Regions from separate parts of the Desulfovibrio legallii genome, predicted to be linked through region 2. Evidence: riboswitches for the same ligand, from Rfam matches in the RefSeq annotation. Region 2 holds a riboswitch; the other holds the start of a gene.
What was found. A riboswitch is a leader RNA that binds a small molecule or an ion and turns the genes downstream of it on or off. The one in region 2 is predicted to bind cobalamin.
Positions count from the first base shown of each region.

Region 1: linked by a shared signal. The riboswitch ahead of EB812_RS04030 (sirohydrochlorin cobaltochelatase) and the one ahead of EB812_RS08255 (FecCD family ABC transporter permease) in region 2 are both predicted to bind cobalamin.

Region 1 covers NZ_SIXC01000004.1:84,261-94,022, reverse strand. The annotation lists gene EB812_RS04035 (30S ribosomal protein S1) at 78-1,793, opposite strand; cobalamin riboswitch at 2,082-2,283, shown strand; gene EB812_RS04030 (sirohydrochlorin cobaltochelatase) at 2,318-3,232, shown strand; gene EB812_RS04025 (RsmB/NOP family class I SAM-dependent RNA methyltransferase) at 3,362-4,750, opposite strand; gene EB812_RS04020 (DUF116 domain-containing protein) at 4,750-5,613, opposite strand; gene fmt (methionyl-tRNA formyltransferase) at 5,827-6,819, opposite strand; gene def (peptide deformylase) at 6,792-7,310, opposite strand; gene aspS (aspartate--tRNA ligase) at 7,470-9,344, opposite strand; gene hisS (histidine--tRNA ligase) at 9,337-9,762, opposite strand, start outside.
Region 2 covers NZ_SIXC01000009.1:17,076-26,837, forward strand. The annotation lists gene ybgF (tol-pal system protein YbgF) at 1-665, opposite strand, end outside; gene EB812_RS08250 (hypothetical protein) at 900-1,904, shown strand; cobalamin riboswitch at 1,983-2,163, shown strand; gene EB812_RS08255 (FecCD family ABC transporter permease) at 2,313-3,380, shown strand; gene EB812_RS08260 (ABC transporter ATP-binding protein) at 3,380-4,402, shown strand; gene EB812_RS08265 (ABC transporter substrate-binding protein) at 4,455-5,243, shown strand; gene cobI (precorrin-2 C(20)-methyltransferase) at 5,282-5,998, shown strand; gene EB812_RS08275 (hypothetical protein) at 6,031-6,330, opposite strand; gene EB812_RS08280 (type I restriction endonuclease subunit R) at 6,407-9,505, opposite strand; gene EB812_RS08285 (restriction endonuclease subunit S) at 9,541-9,762, opposite strand, start outside.

The sequences.
Region 1 (9,762 bases), on a different contig from region 2:
TGCCAAGAGGCGCGCCGGTGGCGCGCCTCTTGGATATGTTCTGCACCGGTGGCACGCCGGTGGCGCGCCGCTGCGGTCTAGCTGTTGTTTTCGCTTTCTTCAAACTTCTGCTTGAGCAGATCGCCCAGGCTCTGGCCCGCTTCCTGCGGTCCGGAATGGAATTCCTTGGGCTTGCGACGGTCGTCCTCGTCCTTGATCTGCTTAATGGAAAGCCCCAGGCGGCGCTCTTCGGCGCTCACATGGATGACCTTGGCCTGAATTTCCTGGCCTTCCTTGTACATTTCAGCAGGCGACTTGACTTTTTTGCTGGAAAGCTCGGAAACGTGCACCAAGCCTTCAATGCCTTCTTCAACCTCCACAAACAGGCCGAAGTCGGTGATGTTGGTCACAATGCCCTTGACCGTGCAGCCCACAGGGTAGGTGTTGGGCACATGGCCCCAGGGGTCGTCCACCAGCTGCTTGACGCCCAGGGTGAACTTTTCGTTTTCCTGATCCACGGTCAGCACCTTGGCCTGCACGGTGTCGCCCACCTTGTACAGCTCGTTGGGGTGGCGCACCTTTTTGGTCCAGGAAATGTCGGAAACGTGGATGAGGCCGTCGATGCCGTCCTCAATGCCGATGAACATGCCGAATTCGGTAATGTTCTTGATGACGCCCTCAAGGATGGTGCCTTCGGGGTACTTTTCGGCCACCAGTTCCCAGGGGTTGGGCCGCACCTGCTTCATGCCGAGGCTGATGCGTTTTTTGTCGCCGTCCACGCCCAGAATGACCACGTCCACCTCGTCGCCGGTGTGGACCATCTGGGAAGGATGACGCAGCTTGCGCGTCCAGGACATTTCAGAGATGTGCACCAGGCCTTCCACGCCGGGCTCCAGTTCCACAAAAGCGCCGTAGTCCACCAGATTGGTGACCTTGCCGGTGCATTTGGCCCCTTCGGGGAAGCGGGCGGAGATGTCCTGCCACGGATCGGGCACCAGCTGTTTGAGGCCCAGAGAAACTTTGTTGGTTTCACGGTCAAAGGAAAGCACCTTGAGGGTCAGATCCTGACCGATGGTGATCATTTCCTTGGGATGGCGGATGCGCTTCCAGCTCATGTCCGTGATGTGCAGCAGGCCGTCCAGACCGCCCAGGTCCACAAACACGCCATATTCGGTGATGTTTTTGGCCTTGCCCTGCACAATCTGGCCTTCGGCCAGGGTGCGCAGCAGCTCCTGCCGCTTGGAGTCGCGCTCTTCCTCAAGCAGCACGCGCCGCGAAACAATGACGTTGCTGCGGCGACGGTTGATCTTGAGCACGCGGAACTCGAACTCCTGGTTGACCAGGGCGTCCATATCGGGCACCGGGCGCAGGTCCACATGCGAACCGGGCAAAAACGCCTCCACCCCGCCGATATCCACCGTGTAGCCGCCCTTGATGCGGCGCACAATGTGGCCTTTGATGACCTTGTTGGTCTCCTGCACGGCCTCGAGCTGGTCAAAGACCTGCATGCGCTTGGCCTTCTCAAAGGAAAGGGTGATGGTGCCGTCGTTTTCGTTCTTGCGAACCACATAGACGTCCACCTTGTCGCCCACCTTGACGGTCATGTTGCCGGCGGGATCGCGGAACTCTGCCGCGGGGATCTGCCCCTCGGACTTGAAGTTCACGTCCACCAGCACCGTGTCGTCGTCCACGCGGACAATCTCGCCCTTGGTGATGGAGCCTTCCTCAAGGTCGCCAAAATCGGGATTGAGATAGTTTTCAAGGGCGCTTTCGAAATTGATTTCGCTGTCGTGCCCGGTTTCCAAACCTGCCATATGTCCAGCCTCCAAACATGATTTCCCCCAACCAGGGAGGTTGACTTAGTAGCAGGATTTTACCAAAAGAACAAGGGAAAATCCGCGCAAATGGGCACAGGAAGCCAAAAAAACGGCTCCAGCGCAGGCCGCCGGCCTTGACTTTTGCCCCGGCCTAGTATCCTCTGCGGTAAGAACAGTCACGCCTGTAGTGCCCGGAAGGCTGCCGCCCGCGGCCGTCCGTCAGGCGGGCGCGGGCGCGTTTATGCGGCGCCATGCGCCCCGGCATTGCGCCGTCCTTGCTGAAATGTTTCGGCAAAGACGGTCTGTTTTGCGCTGCGGGGAATTCCGTGCAAATCGGAAACAGTCGCGCTGCGGTAAGAGGGTACAAGGCTTCTTCGCGTCCGTCGGGCAGCCCGGCAGGCGCGCGACAGCCAGTCGCGCAAGCGGTGAAGGCGAAGCCGAGGCCAACCCCTCAAGTCCGAATACCCGCTGGGCGTTTATGCCCTTTTTCAACCTGTCAACGCGCCATTGAGGAGGTTGCCATGCCGCGTTTTTCGCCCTTTGCGGGCTCCCGTCTGTTCCTGCTTCTGCTCCTGCTCCTTGCGGCCCTGGCCGCGCCCGCCGCGCCCCACGCCGCCGACGCGCCCCAGCAGGGCGTTCTGCTGGTGGCCTTCGGCACCAGCGTGCCCGAAGCCCTGCCCGCCATGCAGGCCGTGGACCAGGAGTTTAAACAGGCCTTCCCCGGCCAGCCTGTGGTCTGGGCCTATACCTCGCAGATCATCCGCAAAAAAATCGCCGCTCAGGGCCGCCCTGTGGGCGGCATCAGCGACGGCCTCGCCAAACTCGCCAAAGACGGCGTAAAAGTAGTGCGCGTGCAGTCCCTGCACGTCATGGCCGGCGAAGAATTTTCCGCTCTGGAACGCGCCGTGCTCATTGACCTGCAAAAAAATCCCGGCCGTTTTGAGGCCGTCTATCTGGGCCGCCCCATGCTTGAATCTGAAGCCGACGCCCAGGCCTTGGCCTCCGCCATTCTTGAGGACACCAAGGCCCTGCGCGGCAAAAACGCCGCCCTTGTCCTCATGGGGCACGGCCAGGAACACGGCCGCGCCGGCCTGACCTTTGAAGGCGTGCGCGCCCTGTTCCACAACCAGGACAAACATGTTTTCATGGCCACAGTAGAAGGCGAACGCAGCTTCGACGACCTGCTCAAAGAACTTAAGGCCGCCAAGGTCAAGTCTGTGGTCATCGCGCCGCTCATGCTGGTGGCCGGCGACCATGCCCGCAACGACCTGGCCGGAGACGAAGCCGATTCCTGGGCCTCTCAGCTCAAGGCCGCGGGCTTCAAGGTGACCGCCAACCTTAAGGGTCTGGGCCAGGTGCCCGGCGCCCGCGCCCTGCTGGTGCAGCACGCCAAAAGCGCCTCCGACGACCTGACCAAGGAACCCAGAAAGCAGTAACAAATCCTTTCTGCACCCTGCAAAAACTTTCTCCCGCCTTGCGGCAGGGGAAAGTTTTTGTGAGGAAGGACGTGCGGGGGAGGGGACGCTTTTTAGTAAAAAAGTCCCCTCCCCCGCAAAGTATTCGCCCTATGCCCGCCGCCGCAGCAGCGCGCCAAACATGCCTTCCAGCCAAGGATGGTCGTGAGGGGTCTGCCAGCGCTGTTCCAGGCGCAGGTCGGGATGTTGCCGCAACAGGCCTGCCACGACCCCCTCGTTTTCGTCGGGGTTGAGGGTGCAGGTGATGTAGGCCAGGCAGCGGCCAGGCTCCAGCAAGGCAGCTGCCCGCTCCAGTAACCGGCCTTGCAGGGCGGTCAGCGCCGCCAGGCGCTCCGGCCCCCGACGCCGGATGTCCGGCCGACGGGCCAGCACGCCCAGGCCGGAACAGGGCGCGTCCAGCAGCACAGAGCCGGGCCAGCGGGCCAGGGGCGGACGCGCGGCGTCCGCTAGGCACACGGGCGGCAGGCACACGGACGGCAGGTGCAGACCCAGACGAGCGCAGTGCCCCGGCAGGGCCCGCAGTCGCCCGAAGCTGCTGTCCGTACAAAGGCCCACGGCCACGCCGCGCTCCAGCAAAGCCGCAGTTTTGCCGCCGTAGCCCGCGCACATGTCCCACACCGGGCCCTCCAGCGCGTACAGGTCCAAGGCCGCAAGGACGCGCTGCGACCCTGCGGACTGAAACGAAAGCGCCCCCTGGGCCTGCCAGTGGGCTAACGGCCGATCCATCACGCTTTCCGGCAGCTCCCCCGGCCCCAAGGCCACGCCCCAATCGCCCACGGCCGCCGCGCCGGGCAGGGCGCGCAAGGCCGTCAGCAAGGCGGCGCCTTCAGGGCGGCGGGCATTGACCCGCAGTCCACTCCAGGGGCGGCCGCAGGAACGCCGCAACAACAGGGCCGCGTCCGCTTCGCCATAGGCCCGCGCCCAGAGCCGGGCCAGCCAGTCCGGAGCCGCGCAGAACAGGGCCAGCGCGCCCAGCGGGTCCGCCGCCCCCTGACGGTAAAAATCCTCATGGCGCGGGGCTTCTCCCAAGCGCTGCACGGAACGCAACGCGCCGTTGGTCAGACCGGCCAGCCGTGGTCCGTACAGGGTCCGCGCCTGTTCCACGGCCTCGTGCAGCACGGCGTGGGGGGGCGTTCTGTCCTGCAGCAGCAGTCCATAGACCCCCAAAGCCAAAATGTGCCGCAAGGGGCGCGGCAGACCTCCTGGCCTGGGCAATACCCGTCCCAGCACATAATCAATGCGGATTTCCGCCCGCAGACAGCCGTAAGCCAGTTCTGCGCACAAATGCCGGTCCCGCGCCGCCAAAGCCGTGCCAAAGGCTGCACTGCCAACCTGTCCCGCAGGGGCGTGCGGGGCCGCACCTAAGGCCATATCCAGGGCCGCCTGCACGGGCATACCCGCGTCCGTCAGCAGCAAAGTCCGCAAAGCCGCATTGCGGGCCGTAACCCGCAACTTGCCGAACCCTTTTGGAAAACCCATTATTTGCTCCCCGGCGCGCTGCTTGCCGCCGCCACAGACCCGGCAACCATCCGGCCCGGCGCAGGGCCCAGCCCCAGAAACAGCCTGATGGCGGCCTCAATGGCGTCCAGCGGCGCCAAAGTGTCCAGGCAGGGGCCGTGGGGCCGCTCGTTAAGCACGCCAAACACAGGGACAGGGTAACTGTCCTGAATGCCGGAGGTCAGGTCGCGTTCGCAGGCCACGGCAATAATGCAGCGCGGCCGGGCCTGGACCACGATGCGCCGGGCAATGGTGCCGCCCGTGGCAATGGCTAGCCGCACCCCGTAGGCGTCGCGCAGGTCCAGCAGCGCCCCTACCGGGCAGGCCCCGCAGCGGCGGCAGTGGTCCGCATTGTGCATCAACCGGTGTGGGCAGGCGCTGCGCTGCAGGCAATGGGGCAAGAGCACCAGCAGTTGCTCCGGCCGCACCGGTTCGCGCGCCGCCAGCACCATTTCGTTGTTGACCTTGACAAACGACCGCCGCACCGCCGCCCGGTCCAGACCCACCAGCTTGGCCAGCATCTCCATGAGCGGAAAAAACAGCCGCACCGTCATGTGCCGCACGCCGCCGCCGCCCGGCAAAGGCCGCCCCGTATAGATATGAAAAACCAGGCTCAGGCACAGCCCCAAAACCGCCAGCATGGCCGCCGCCGCCACGCTGACGCTCACTGCCGGCAGCCAGTGCCGCACCCCCAGAAACCCCGTCCAGGGCAAAATCAAAAACACTGCCAGCGCCAGGCACAGCAACAGACACGAACCCAGCATGAGCCCGATGAAGACCCGCTTGCGCGCGCCGCCGTACTGCGCCGGCGGCAAGGAATACGGAGACTTGCGCAGAAACGCCATAGACCCTCATCCAGCGCGGGAAAAAGAGGCTGCGAGAGCGCTCGCTGGAAAAACGCGAACCTCGCCTACGCCCCACCCCGCAAAAAATTTTCTCTTTCCAGAAAAATCCGCTGACGTACCCTGTACAGAAGAAAAAATGCCCCACATTGCCGCCACGCGCCCGAAAGCGGAATGCCGGAGCCGCGCCTCCCGGCACAGCCGGAGGCAGATTTTTTATTCCCCCTGTTCCACCAGGCCGCAGGGTCCGGGCCGCAGGCCGCGCAACGCGCCATTGACAAAGTCGCGGGCGGACATGGTCTTGCGGCCCTGGGGACGCAGCGCGCCCAGGGCGTACCAACGGTCGGCGCAGGCCACGCGCAGCGTGTCATCCGCATGGTCGAGCGTGCCGGGGCTGACGCCGGGGCAGGGCTCGGCCAACCTGCCCGGAGCCAGAGTGCAGGGAAAAGTTTTGTCCTGACCGCTGAAGTGCAGGACTACGCGCGCGCCGGGCCAGGGCGTGACCCCGCGGATATGGGCGTGCACCTGCACCGCCGGGCGGTTCCAGGTAATGACGGAATCCTGTTTGCCCATTTTGGCGGCGTAGGTGACGCGGCCGGCATCCTGATCCTCCGCTGTGGCGCGGCCTTCCAGCAGGGCGTCCAGCACCTGGGGCAGGAGGTCTGCGCCCAGTTGGGCCAAGGCGTCGTGTAGGCTGCCTGCAGTGTGGTCATTGAGGGGCAGGGAGGCGCTGGCGTATACCGGACCGGCGTCCAGTTGGCGCACCACACGCATGATGGAAACGCCTGTGCGGGCATCGGGCTGCCAGTCCTCCATAATGGCGCGCTGGATGGGCGCTGCCCCGCGCCAGCGGGGCAAAAGGGAGGCGTGCACGTTAAGGGGGGCGAGACGGGGCAGATCCAGCACAGACTGGGGCAACAGCAGGCCGTAGGCGGCCACTACCAGCACGTCCGGGGCGTAGGCGGCCAGACGGGCCACGGCGGCGGGATCCTTAAAACTTTCCGGTTGTTCGACGGGCAGACCCAGTTCCAGGGCCGCGCTTTTGACGGGCGGCATGCTGAGCTTGTGGCCGCGCCCGGCGGGCCTGTCCGGCTGGGTGTAGACGGCGACGAGGCTGCCGCGCGGCCAGACGGCCAGACGGCGCAGGGTGGGCACGGCAAAGTCCGGCGTGCCCATGAACACTAGGCGGCAGTTTTGCGCTTGAGCCACTTTTTTACCTTGCTGTCGTAAAGGCTGCGCCGCAGGCGGCTGATTTTGTCGATAAACAGGATGCCGTCCAGGTGGTCGTATTCGTGCTGCAGCACAATGGCGGGAAAATCTTCCAGGTCTTCTTCAATGCGCTTGCCATCCAGGTCTGTGGCGGTCAGGTGCACCTTGCTCATGCGTTTGACGTCGGCCCGGTAATTCATGGGCACGGAAAGGCAGCCTTCGGCCTCGCTGCGCACTTCTTCGCCCGAAAGGGCGAGCACGGGGTTGATCAGTACGCGGGGATTTTTTTCGCCATCCTGCACGGAAGGGTCCATGACCAGCATGCGGATATTGCGGCCCACCTGCGGCGCGGCCAGACCCACGCCGGGCGCGGCGTACATGGTTTCCAGCATATCCGCCGCCAGGCGGCGGATATCCTCCGTTATTTCCTGAATGGGCGCGCAGACCTCTTTAAGGCGCGGGTCCGGGTAAGTCACAATGTCCAGTAGCATGGCAGTATCCTTGTGGCGGCACACCCGCGAGGCGGTACGGCCATTGTCCTTCCCGCCGACAGGCAGCGGAAAAGCAATGGCCGCCGTGCATAAGGATGCGTACGCATCCCGAAAGCGGGGGCCCCGGGGGACAAGCCCCCTGGCCCTTCTTGCAGCGCGTCAGCTTGGCTGCGGGGCTGGCTGCTCCGCCGGGGCAGGCTGTTCGCGCAGGCGCAACCCCAGCTCACGCAGTTGTTTGGCCGACACGGGAGAAGGCGCCTCGGTCATGAGGCAGGTGGCCTTTTGGGTTTTGGGGAAGGCAATGACGTCGCGAATGCTGCCCGCCCCTGTCAACAACATGATAAGGCGGTCAAGGCCGAAGGCAAGGCCGCCGTGGGGCGGCGCGCCCTGTTCCAGGGCCTGAATAAGAAAGCCGAACTGGGCTTCGGCCTGCGCCGCAGAAAAGCCCAGGGCGGCAAACATGCGACGCTGCACTTCGCCCGTATGGATGCGGATGGAGCCGCCGCCCACCTCGTTGCCGTTGAGCACCATATCATAGGCGCGGGCGCGGGCCTTGGCCGGATCCTCGCGCATGAGCTCCAGATGGCCGGGCGCGGGCGCGGTAAAGGGGTGGTGGCAGGCTACGTAGCGCTTTTCCTCCGCATCGTACTCAAAGAGGGGAAAATCCGTCACCCAAAGGAAATTGAAGCTGTTTTCGGGAATCAACCCCAGACGCCCGGCCAGATGCACGCGCAGATTGCCCAGGGCGGCGTTGACCATGGCCGGATCGCCGGCCTGAAAAAAGACAATGTCGCCCGCCTGCAGATCCAGAGCCTTGGCAATGCCCTGGCGTTCTTCTGCAGAAAGGAACTTGGCAATGGGCGACTGCCATTCGTCGGCCTTGATCTTGATCCAGGCCAGGCCCTGCGCGCCGTAGATCTTCACAAATTCAGTAAAGCCGTCAATTTCTTTACGGCTCAGGCTCTCGCCGCCGGGCACCTTCATGGCCTTGACCAGGGGGGCCGCCGCAAAGAGCTTGAAGCCGGAACCGTGCACAATGGCGGTCACGTCCACCAGCTCCAGCCCGAAGCGGGTGTCGGGCTTGTCCACGCCGTAGCGGCTCATGGCTTCGTCCCAGGTCAGGCGCGGGAAGGGCCGGGGAATCTCCAGGCCCATGACCTCGCGGAACACGCGTTCCATCAGGCCCTCGGCCACGGCCATGACCTGTTCTTCATCCACAAAGCTCATCTCCATGTCCACCTGGGTGAACTCCGGCTGGCGGTCGGCGCGCAGATCTTCATCACGAAAGCAGCGCACGATCTGAAAATAGCGCTCCAGACCGGCCACCATGAGCAGCTGTTTGAAAATCTGCGGCGACTGGGGCAGGGCGTAGAATTCGCCGGGATTCAGCCGGCTGGGCACCAGAAAGTCCCGCGCCCCTTCGGGCGTGGACTTGGTGAGCACAGGGGTTTCCACCTCCGTAAAGCCGTTCTCGTCCAGAAACCGCCGCACGCACTGGGCCACCCGGTGGCGCAGACGCAGGTTGGCCTGCATGCGCGGTCGGCGCAGATCCAGATAGCGCCAGGCCAGACGCAGATTTTCGCCCGCATCGCAACGGTCCTCAATGGGGAAAGGCGGCGTTTTGGAGGTATTGAGCAGCTTCCATTCGTAGACGACCACCTCGATCTGACCCGTAACCAGGTTGGGGTTGACCATGCCCTCTGGGCGGGGCCGCACCCTGCCCTTGATGGCCAGCACGTATTCCGAGCGCAGAATGTGCGCATTGGCGTGAGCCGCCGGGGCCATGTCCGGGCTGAAGACCACCTGAGTAAGACCCTCGCGGTCACGCAGGTCTACAAAAATCAGCCCGCCGTGGTCGCGCCGGTACTGCACCCAGCCCATAAGGCAGACTTCCGCCCCATCGTCGGCAATGGTCAGCTGCCCGCAGTGCTGCGTGCGCCGCCAGTCGCCCAGGTCGGTAACGTATTTACGGTGCTCCTGCTGCACATCCTGCTGCTGGCGGTCCTGCGCCGCCGCGTCCATCTGCTCAGTCATTGCTTTCGGCTCCCGCCTGCAAAAAGTCCACAAGTCCGGCCCGGACCATGCTCTGCTGCCGGCCGCTCTCCAGATGTTTAACCACCACTTCGCCGCGGGCCAGTTCGTCCGGCCCCAATATCAGACAATAGCGCGCGCCGGACTTGCCAGCCTGGCGCATAAGGCTCTTGAAGCCGCCTTCGCTGCTGTTCATAACGCCGCGCAGGCCAGCGTCCCGCAGGCCCTGAGCCAGCAGCCAGCCTTCCCGGCGGCTGAGCTCGTCCATGCAGACCAGATAAAAATCCTGAGGCGCGGCCGCGCGCCCCTCCAGCATAAGCGCCAGGCGCTCCATGCCGCAGGCAAAGCCCACGCCGGGCACGTCCGGCCCGCCCAGGCTCTTCACCAGGCCGTCGTACCGACCGCCCCCAGCCACCGCCGC
Region 2 (9,762 bases):
GGCAGAGGTTGTGACGGCAGGCTTTCGGGCGGCAGACCAAGAACGCCCGGCGTTGTTCCGGAGTTTGCCGGGAGCGCGTCCGTCGCAGGTGCGGCGGGCCTGACGGGTGCGCGGGAAGCGGCGGCAGACGCCCCCGCGGGGGGCTGCGGCGCCGTCGTGTCCGCCTTTTGCGCGGGGAAAGGACGGGGCGGGGCGGCAGGATCAATGCGCACCCCTTGCGGCCCGGAGGCTGGCGGCGTTTTGCCGGCTGAAGCAGACGCGGACGCCGCCCCCCCGGCAGACCTGACCACAGGGACCGCTGCGGACGGCGCGGCAGGCGCGGCCGTTACCGCCGGGGAGGCCTGGGGCGTCACGGCCTGGGCAGACTGCGGGGCTGGCGGCGTTGCGGCGGCGGACAGCGACTGCGCCGACTGGGGGGGCAGGATGGGCACCACACGGTAGCCGGTTTTGCGGCCGCCCGCCGTGCGGACTTCATACACCCTGTTGTTGAGCCGGGCCGTCTGACTGTTCAGCGCGCCCACGCTCTGCTCCAGGGCTGTCAGCCGCCTGTCCATGGTCTGGAGGCGTTTTTCCTGCTCGTCCTGCGCCGCTGTACGCGCCTTTCCGGCGCAGCCGACCAAGGCAAGCAAGCCGACCAGGACCGCGGCCAAAGAAAAATATTTCATACCCGAAAGTCTCCGCAAAAAGTTGCGCCGCCCGCGTGACCACGCCAGTACGCCCGCCAGGCGGCCCCGTATGGCGCTTCCGCGCGCCCGGCCCTTGCGGCCAGGGCAATTTTCAGGCAAAAACAGGCGTGTCCCTTTTTTTGAACATAGCGCACCAGCACTGACCAACGCAAGACCGTAAGGAGGAGGCATGAGCATTTCCATCCCGGCGCGGGAACCTTCGGGCGGTGCCCGATGAACGTCTTTCAGGACATTCTGGCGGCGGGCGAAGTCTGGATGCAGGCCCTGCGCCAATTGCTGGCGGGGCATCCCCTGGTGCAGTCCGGCCTGGATGCCGTTGCCCTGGCGGCGGCCCTGACGGCCCTGGCGGCCTTTGCGGGCCTGGGTGTGATTTCCGGCACGGCGCGCCTGCTGGCGGTTACGCGGCGGCGCGCGTCCTATGAAAAATGCGCCCGGCAGCTGGCCCTGCTGGCCCTGGCGCTGGGCTGGCCCCTGCTGGTGGGCGGCCGCATCTGGCTTTTTTTTGCCCACGATTCCTACACGCCCGACTCCCTGCCCGCCTTTATGGCGGAAATGGCCTGGATTCTGCTGGGGCTGTCCGTACTGGTAAGCAGCCTCTACTTCTCGCTCTGGAAGTTTCTGCCCAAGCTGCCCGTGCTCCACGCGGCCCTGGGCATTATCAGCGGTCTGCAGGGTTGGTTCGCCCTGGCAGCCACCCTGGCGGCCGCACGCCTGCAGGCGGCTTTTGTGCGGCCCGACGCGGCCAGCCTTACCCTGGGCGATATTTTTCTGCCGGGCTGGTTCTCCCCCTTCTGGTGCGCCTTGTATGCCAGCCTGCCCCTGATCCTGGGCCTGGCCGGCGGGGCGGGCGCGCTTTGGCTCGCCCTGCGCCGCCGGCGCGATGACTTTGGCCGGGACCACTACAATGTCATGATCCCCTGGTGCGCCGTGTGGGCCCGCCACGCCTGGGCGCTGTTCTGGCTTTTCCTGCTTTTTGCCGCCGGACTGACCATACAGGCGCACCGGCAGACCGGGGCCTTCACCACCCTGGACGCCCTGTGGGAAAGCGGCCGTCTGCTGCTCTGGCTCGCGCCCGCGGCGCTCTGGACCGTGGTCAGCCGCAGCGCCGCGCCCCTGCGCCACAAGCCCACGCTGATCCTGGCCCTGCTGCTGGCCATGACCTGCCTGCCCTTCTACTTTTTTACGGGCATCACCGCCATCACTCTGGTCCGGCCCTGATCCGGAAACGTCGGGCCCCCGGCCGAAGGGATAGGGAAGCGCCGCGCCCACGGCATTGACAGCCCCCTGCCCCGCGCCTACAGTGACCACGGTTACGGTAGCCGGGTTTTGCCCGGCTTGAAAAGGGAATCCCGTGCAAAACGGGAGCGGACCCGCCGCCGTAAGGCCCGTATACCGCGCTTCTTCATGTGCCACTGGCAACGGGAAGGCCGAAGCGCGGGGGCCAAGCCGGAAGACCTGCCGTAGCCCGGACCGTGCCGTACGTCACGGCCCGGTGGGCGGCGCAGGCCGCCGCGGCAACGGGTTTTTGCCGGCAGGAAAGAGGAAATACGGGCCTCTTCCCTCTGCGTGCGCGCGGACGGAAGAGGCTTTTTTTATGACCGCACGGGCGGCCTTCAGAGCAGCGCCATGACCGCACGGCACACATCCTCCGTACCTTCCGCCAAACACCGCCTCCGCTGGACGGCCTTTGCCCTCCTGACGGGCCTCTGGCTTTGTTCCCTGCCCTTGGCCTGCCTGCCGGGGCCCGCCCCCTATGCGGCGCGGGAAGTGCTGTCCGCCTTGGCGGGCGCGCTGGGGCTCGGCCCCTTGCCCCCCGACAGCGCCCTCAACCTGGTGGTGGGCGACATCCGCCTGGCGCGGGTGGTGCTGGCAGCCCTCTGCGGCGGGGCTCTGGCTGTGGCCGGCGTGGCCCTGCAGGGAGTGTTGCGCAATCCCCTGGCCGACCCCTTTACCCTGGGGGTTTCCGCCGGGGCGGCCTTCGGGGCCAGCCTGGCCATCGCCCTGGGCGGCCGACTGACGGATTTTTTCCCCGCCCTGGGGCCACACCCGGCGGCCCTGGTGGCTCCGGCGGCCTTGGCCGGCGCGCTTCTGGCCCTGGCCGGAGCGCTCTGGCTGGGACGTGGACGCGGGGGCTGGCGCAAAGAAAGCGTAGTGCTGGCGGGCATTGCCGTGGCCGCCTTTCTGGGCGCGCTGGTGGCCCTGGTCAAGGCCCTTAATGAGGAATCCGTCACCAGCATCGTCTTCTGGATTATGGGTTCCCTGCAAGGTCGGGGCTGGGACAGCCTGCCCTTGCTGCTCGCCACCCTGCTGCCGGGCCTGCTGGCCGTCGGCCTGGGCTGGAGGGCGCTGGACGTGCTGGCGCTCGGCGACGAGCAGGCCGCGCAGCTGGGTCTGGCCGTGGCCCGCGCGCGCTTCTGGCTTTTGGCCGGAGCCAGCTGCATGACGGCGGGCTGCGTGGCCGTGGCCGGAGTTATCGGTTTTGTGGGCCTGGTGGTGCCGCATGTGCTGCGGCTTTTGCTGGGCGGCGGGCACGGCCCGCTGCTGGTCGGAGCCTTTCTGGGCGGCGGCGTGCTGCTGGTCTGGGCCGACGTGCTGGCCCGCTGCGTGCTGGACGGCGGGCAGGAACTGCCCGTGGGCGTGGTCACGGCCCTGCTGGGCGGGCCCTTTTTCGCCCTGCTGGTGCGGGGGCGCTGATGTACGGCCCCACTGCCCCCGCGCGGGACGCCGCCGGAGACGCCCTGCGCCGTGACGCCCAGGACGCCCCCCTGCTGGCCGTGACGGATCTTGTGGCGGGCTACGGCCGCCGTCCTGTGCTGCAGGGCCTGACCTTTTGCCTGCGGGCCGGAGAATGCGCGGCCCTGCTGGGTCCCAACGGCAGCGGCAAGACCACGCTGCTGCGCGCGCTTTCAGGCGTGCTGGCCCCCTGGAGCGGGGAGGTGCGTCTGGCCGACCGGCCCCTGGCAAGCCTGCGGCCCCGGGAACGGGCCCGGCGGGTGGCCGTGGTGCCGCAGCGCGGCCCTTGCCCGGAGGATCTGACGGCACGGGAAATGGTCCTCCTGGGGCGCTACGCCCATCTTTCCCCCTGGGGCTGGTATGGCCCCGGGGACCACAGGGCTGCGGACTGCGCCCTGGCCGCCACGGACACGACAGGGCTGGCCCACCGCCGGCTGCATGAGCTTTCTGGCGGCGAACTGCAAAGGGTGCTGTTGGCCAGAGCCCTGGCGCAGGAAAGCCCTCTGCTGCTGCTGGACGAGCTGGCCGCCGGTCTGGACCTGGCCCGCATGACCGGACTGTTTGACTTGCTGGAACGCCGCCGCGCCGCCGGAGCCTGCGTGCTCATGGCCGTGCACGACTGCAACCTGGCCGCCCTGTACGCCACGCGGCTGCTGGGCCTGCGGGAAGGCCGCCTAGCCTTTGACGGCCCCGTGCGGCAGGTTTTTACCGAGGAGAACCTCAGTGCGCTGTACCAAACGCCCGTTACCGTGCTGCCCCACCCCCTGTGGGGCCTGCCCCAGGCCCTGTCCGCCCGCGCACGCGGGCCGTGGGCCGCGCCCCACGCCGCCGCCCCTGCTGCGGCCGCATCTGTTGACACTGCTCCTGCCGGCAGCGCTGCTGACGCTTCTGCTCTGCGCTCCCACCGGCCCGGCCCTGGCGGCGGACGCGACCCCCACGCCACAAACGTCCCCGGCAACAACACCCGCTTCGCCAAAAACTGAAGTCGGCACAACGGCCGCCGCGCCCATTGAGATTACGGACCACACGGGCCATGTGCTGCGCCTGGAGCATCCGGCCCGGCGCATCATCGCCCTGTACGGGGCGTACAACGAACTGCTGCTGGCCCTGGGCGCGGGCGACCGCATTGTGGCCCGCACCGCGGCCGACGCCGCCCTGCCGGAGCTGGCGGCCCTGCCGGCCATCGGCACACACATGCGCCCCAATGCCGAACTTGTTCTGACGCAGAAGCCGGATCTGGTGCTGCAGATGTCCGGGCGGGAAGAGGCGCAGGTCTTTACGGAAAACCTCCGCAGCCTGGGCCTGCCCGTGCTTACCTTTCAGATGGATTCCTTTGCAGACATGCTTGCGGTGACGCAGGCCCTGGGCCGCCTTACGGGCCTGGAAGACCGGGCCGCCGCCCTGGTGCGCGGCTGGCGGGCGCGGCTGGAGGCCTTGCGCCGGTCCACGGCCGGGCGTGCGCCGCTGCGGGTGTTCTACGAGGTGCGCTATCCCAACCTGCTGGGCGCGGGGCAAAAGGGCATTACCAACGAAATCATCGCCTGCGCGGGAGGCGAAAACGTCCTGCACGAGGCCAAAAAACTGGTCCGCTGCAATGAAGAAACCCTCATCGCGGCAGATCCGGACGTCTATCTTGTACAGCGCGGCCCCATGAATCCGGACCCGGAACCTCCGGCTCGTCGACCGCACTTCGCGGGCCTGCGCGCCGTGCGTGAAGGCCGGGTGCTGCTGGTGGACGAAGCCCGCTACGCCAGGCCCGGCCCCCGCGCCGTGGACGCGGCGGAAGAACTGGCGCACTGGCTGCACGCCGCCCCCCGGCCCTGAAGGCCGCAACATTTCTACCATACATGACGGAATATTACATGACCGGAACCCTTTACGGCCTGGGCGTGGGCCCCGGCGCACCGGATTTGCTAACCCTGCGGGCCGTTAACGTGCTGCGCAACGTGGACGTTATTCTGGCCGCGGCCTCGCCGCGCAACGACTATTCCGCCGCGCTGGAAACCGCCCGCCCCCATCTGCGGCCCGACGTGCGCCTGCTGCGGCTGGAATTTCCCATGACCCGCGACGCGGCCGCGTTGCGCACAGCCTGGGAAACCGCCGCCCGCACCACCAGAGACGTGCTGGAAAGCGGCGCGGACGCGGCCTTTCTGACCATCGGCGACCCCCTGGTTTACAGCACTTTCGGCTATCTGCTGCGCACCCTGCGGACGCTGGCCCCGCACCTGCCCGTGGAGATTGTGCCCGGCGTCACCTCCATCCAGGCCGCCGCCGCCCGCGCGCAAGTGGTGCTCTGCGAAAATGGCGAAACCCTGCGCCTCATCCCCGGCATCAACCGCCAGGACGACCTGACGGCGGCCCTCAAGGACGCGGACACGGCGGTGATCCTCAAGGCCTACCGCAACCTGCCAGCCATCCGCGAGGCCCTGCGCCGCACAGGCCGCCTGAAGGACTGTGTGCTGGCCAGCCTGGTGGAACGGCCGGGCGAACACATCCGCACCGGCCTGCCGGAAAATGACGCCACCCCGCCCTACATGTCCCTGATCCTGAGCCGCAAACCCACGGATGCAGAGGGCTGATGGCCCGGAGCAGCGCCCCGACTTTAGAGCAGTTAGCGAATGAAATGAGCTAACTGCTCTGCAAGGATTTTCTTGAAAATCCTTGCCACGAAATGCGAGAAGGCAGGTTTTTGCCTGCCGTAAGCGAGCATTTCAAGTGTTAAATGCTCTAAAGCGCTGCGGAACAGCGTCGGCAAGGGCGCAGCCTGAGGCATTACGGCCAGGGCATGCAACTTTGCAATGCCCTGGCCGTTGTGCAAACAGCCGCCCGCCGTGGAGGCCAAGCGCAGGTTATTTGCACGGGTAAGCGCCGGAACAGGCAGGTCGTAAACGTTGAAGATGCAGAGCCGCAAAAGTACGTTGCTCAGGGGGTAGGGACGCGATCTGCGCGCAGCCCTGCCCCCTGCGCGGGCGACGCAAGGCGCTGCCTTACGTCAACCTGCCAACACCCTTAAACTTTTCAACAAAATCGACGATTTTTTGAAAAACTCCCTGCTTTTTTTTCAGGTACTGCGGGTTTAGCGGGCTCATCCGTGGCAGAACGTCATTGAGTTCCGTACCGTTTTCACTGGCGAATTCCCGCTTCAGTGAGGCGCTGAGATAGCGCCTGGCTTCCTCCGCATTCAGATTTTCGCTACGGATAAGTTCTTGCGCCTCACGTTGCTGTTCCGCCCTGGCAAAGGTGAAGAAAGCCTCTATCACGCCGGCCTTGTCGCCAAGCTGGTCCAGGTCTGTCTGATTAATAAAATCGACCAGCAAGCTCTCCTTGGCGCGGTTGCCGAGGCTGGCGCGGATCAGGCGGCGCACGTCTTCCACCAGTGCGGTTTTGTCCTTAGTTTTTTTGTTGTTCTCAAAGATCAATTCAAGAATGTAGTCCAGATTGATTTCCTGCGATTTCAGCAAGTCCACTTCAAAGACCACGTCATCCCAGTCAATGGCCGATTTTTCTTTAGCAGCATCCGTTTGTTGCCGACGCTGCCATTCTCTGATGTCATTGTACGCCGAACGATAGTCCTGCAATTTACGTTCAGGCACCACTTTGACGGCCCGTAAGGCGTGCAACTGCGCATCACTTAAATAGTACTTTGCTTTAAATGCCTCCACAGCCGCCGCATTGTTCATATCAACGTATTGCAGGGCCTGCAGAACGGCAAATTCATCGTAGTTTTGCAGGATGTTTTCAACCCGCAGATACTCGCCGAACAGTTTGACAAAAGCCTTTTTGTCTGCCTCTTTTTCAATGGCGTCGGGGTGGGGAAAGTGCTGCTCCAATTCCCGCACCACAGCCACAAAACCACGTCGCGCCTCACCAGTGAGCGCATCGGTAAAGCCCTCCATATATTCCTTGTAGCTTTTTTCCAGCACCACATTTCTGGTGTTGCTGTCGCCGAACAGGGTGATGGCGTCAATGGTGGCCTGCTCCAGATTGCGGAAGGTGACGATATTGCCAAAGGTTTTGGTGGCGTCAAAAATGCGGTTGGTGCGCGAATAGGCTTGCAGCAGGCCGTGGTATCGCAGATTTTTGTCGACAAACAAAGTATTCAGCGTGGGGGCGTCAAAGCCGGTCAGAAACATGCCCACAACAATCAGCAAATCTACTTCCTGATTCTTCACCCGCAAGGCAAGGTCGCGGTAGTAGTTTTGGAAGGCATTGCTCTCCACACTGAAACTCGTTTTGAACAGCGCGTTATAGTCCGCAATGGCCGCACTCAAAAATTCTTTGGCGCTACTGTTCATGGCTGTAACGTCAAAACTTTCATCCGCAATATCACCAATGGCGTCCTGCGCTCCATTGGCTGCGAACGAAAAGATAGTGACCACCTTGAGCGGCTTGTCGCTGTCTTTTTGCAAAACTTTGAAGGAGTTATAATACAGCTTGGCGGCGTCCACGCTGCTTACGGCAAACAGGGCGTTAAAGCCCTTGGCGCCCGGCTGCAGCCGCCGGGTCTTTTGCCGGAAATTGTTCAGAATGTACTGGGTAATTTCACAAATGCGCTCGGGGTGCAGCAGGGCCTGCGCGGTTTCCGCCGCGCCAAGTTTTTTTTCATCCTGTTCGCATTCAATATTCTTGAAGCGCGGGCGCACATCGTTGTAGTCCACCTTGAACTTCAACACCTTTTCATCACGAATAGCGTCGGTGATGACATAAGAATGCAGCTCATGGCCAAAGACGCTGGCGGTGGTTGCCGCGCCCAAAGCATTTTGCGGGAAAATCGGCGTACCCGTAAAGCCAAACTGCATATAAAGTTTAAATTTCTTTTTCAGGTTCTTTTGCGCTTCACCAAACTGACTGCGGTGGCATTCGTCAAAAATGAACACCACCCGCTTGTTATAGACCGGCAGGTCCGCTTCGCATTTCATCAGTTTGTTCAGCTTTTGGATGGTGGTGACGATAATTTTATTGTCGTCTTTATCCAAATTGCGCTTGAGTCCGGCGGTGCTTTCCGAACCATTGACGCTGTCTGGCGAAAAGCGCTGGTATTCCCGCATGGTCTGATAATCAAGGTCCTTGCGGTCCACCACAAAAAAAACCTTGTCGATGAAGTCCAGCTCGGTCGCCAGGCGGGCCGCCTTGAAGCTGGTCAGGGTTTTGCCCGAGCCCGTGGTGTGCCAAATATAGCCGCCCCCCTCGGGTTTACGCCACTGCTTCATCTGGCAGGTGCTGTTGATTTTCCACAAAATGCGTTCTGTGGCCGCGATTTGGTAGGGGCGCATAACCAGCAGGGTGTTGTTCACGTCAAACACGGAATAGCGCAGCAGCACGCTGAGCAAGGTATTTTTTTGGAAAAAAGTGGCGGTAAAGTCCTTCAGGTCTTTGATCAGACTGTTGTCGGCCTTTGCCCAGTTCATGGTAAAGTCAAAGCTGTTTTTGTCGCGCCTGGTGGTATTGGCGAAGTAGCGGGTATCCGTGCCGTTGGAGATGACAAAGATCTGCAGATATTTGAACAGGGAATGCTCGCTGTTGAAGCTCTCCTTGCTGTAACGATGCACCTGATTGAAGGCCTCGCGGATGGCCACGCCGCGTTTTTTGAGCTCTACCTGCACCAGGGGCAGGCCGTTGACCAGGATGGTCACGTCATAACGGTTGGCGTGCGACCCGGTTTGTTCAAACTGGTTGATGACCTGTACCGAGTTGCGGGCAACGTTCTTTTTGTCAAAGAGGCAGATATTCTGGATGTGGCCGTCGTCAAAAACAAAGTCATAGATGTAATCGTCATGAACCTTGCGGGCTTTGTCCACAAGACCGTCGCCGGGCTTGTCCAGCCAGGTTTCCACAAAGCGTTCCCACTCGCCATCCGAAAATTGCACGGTGTTCAAGATTTGCAGCTGCGTGCGCACGTTGGCCAGCAGTTTTTCCGGCGAGTTGAAGCCCGCAGCGTACTCGTAGCCCTGATTTTGCAGATCCTGAACAAGCTCCCGCTCCAGGTCGCTTTCAGTCTGGTAGCTTTCAACAGCCTGCCAGTCGCTTACGTACGTATCGAGAACGATGAAGTTGTTGGATTCGGCTATGGCCTTGAAGTCGTGCATTGCAACCTCGTGGAGATTTGGCCTTTCGAGATGTGTTATCCTGCTGCCTTTTTTGACTTGGGAAAATTGAACAGCATGTCACGATAATATGCGTACTGCTTTTGGCGCAGCTCGATTTCGCGCGGCAGCCCTTCGCTGATGGAGTTGGTGAGGGCGTCGAATTTGTCCAGAATGGCGACGATACGGGCTTGATCGGGGAGTGATGGGAATGGCAAACGCATATTTTCAAAGGTTCCCATGTTGATATTGTCTTGCGC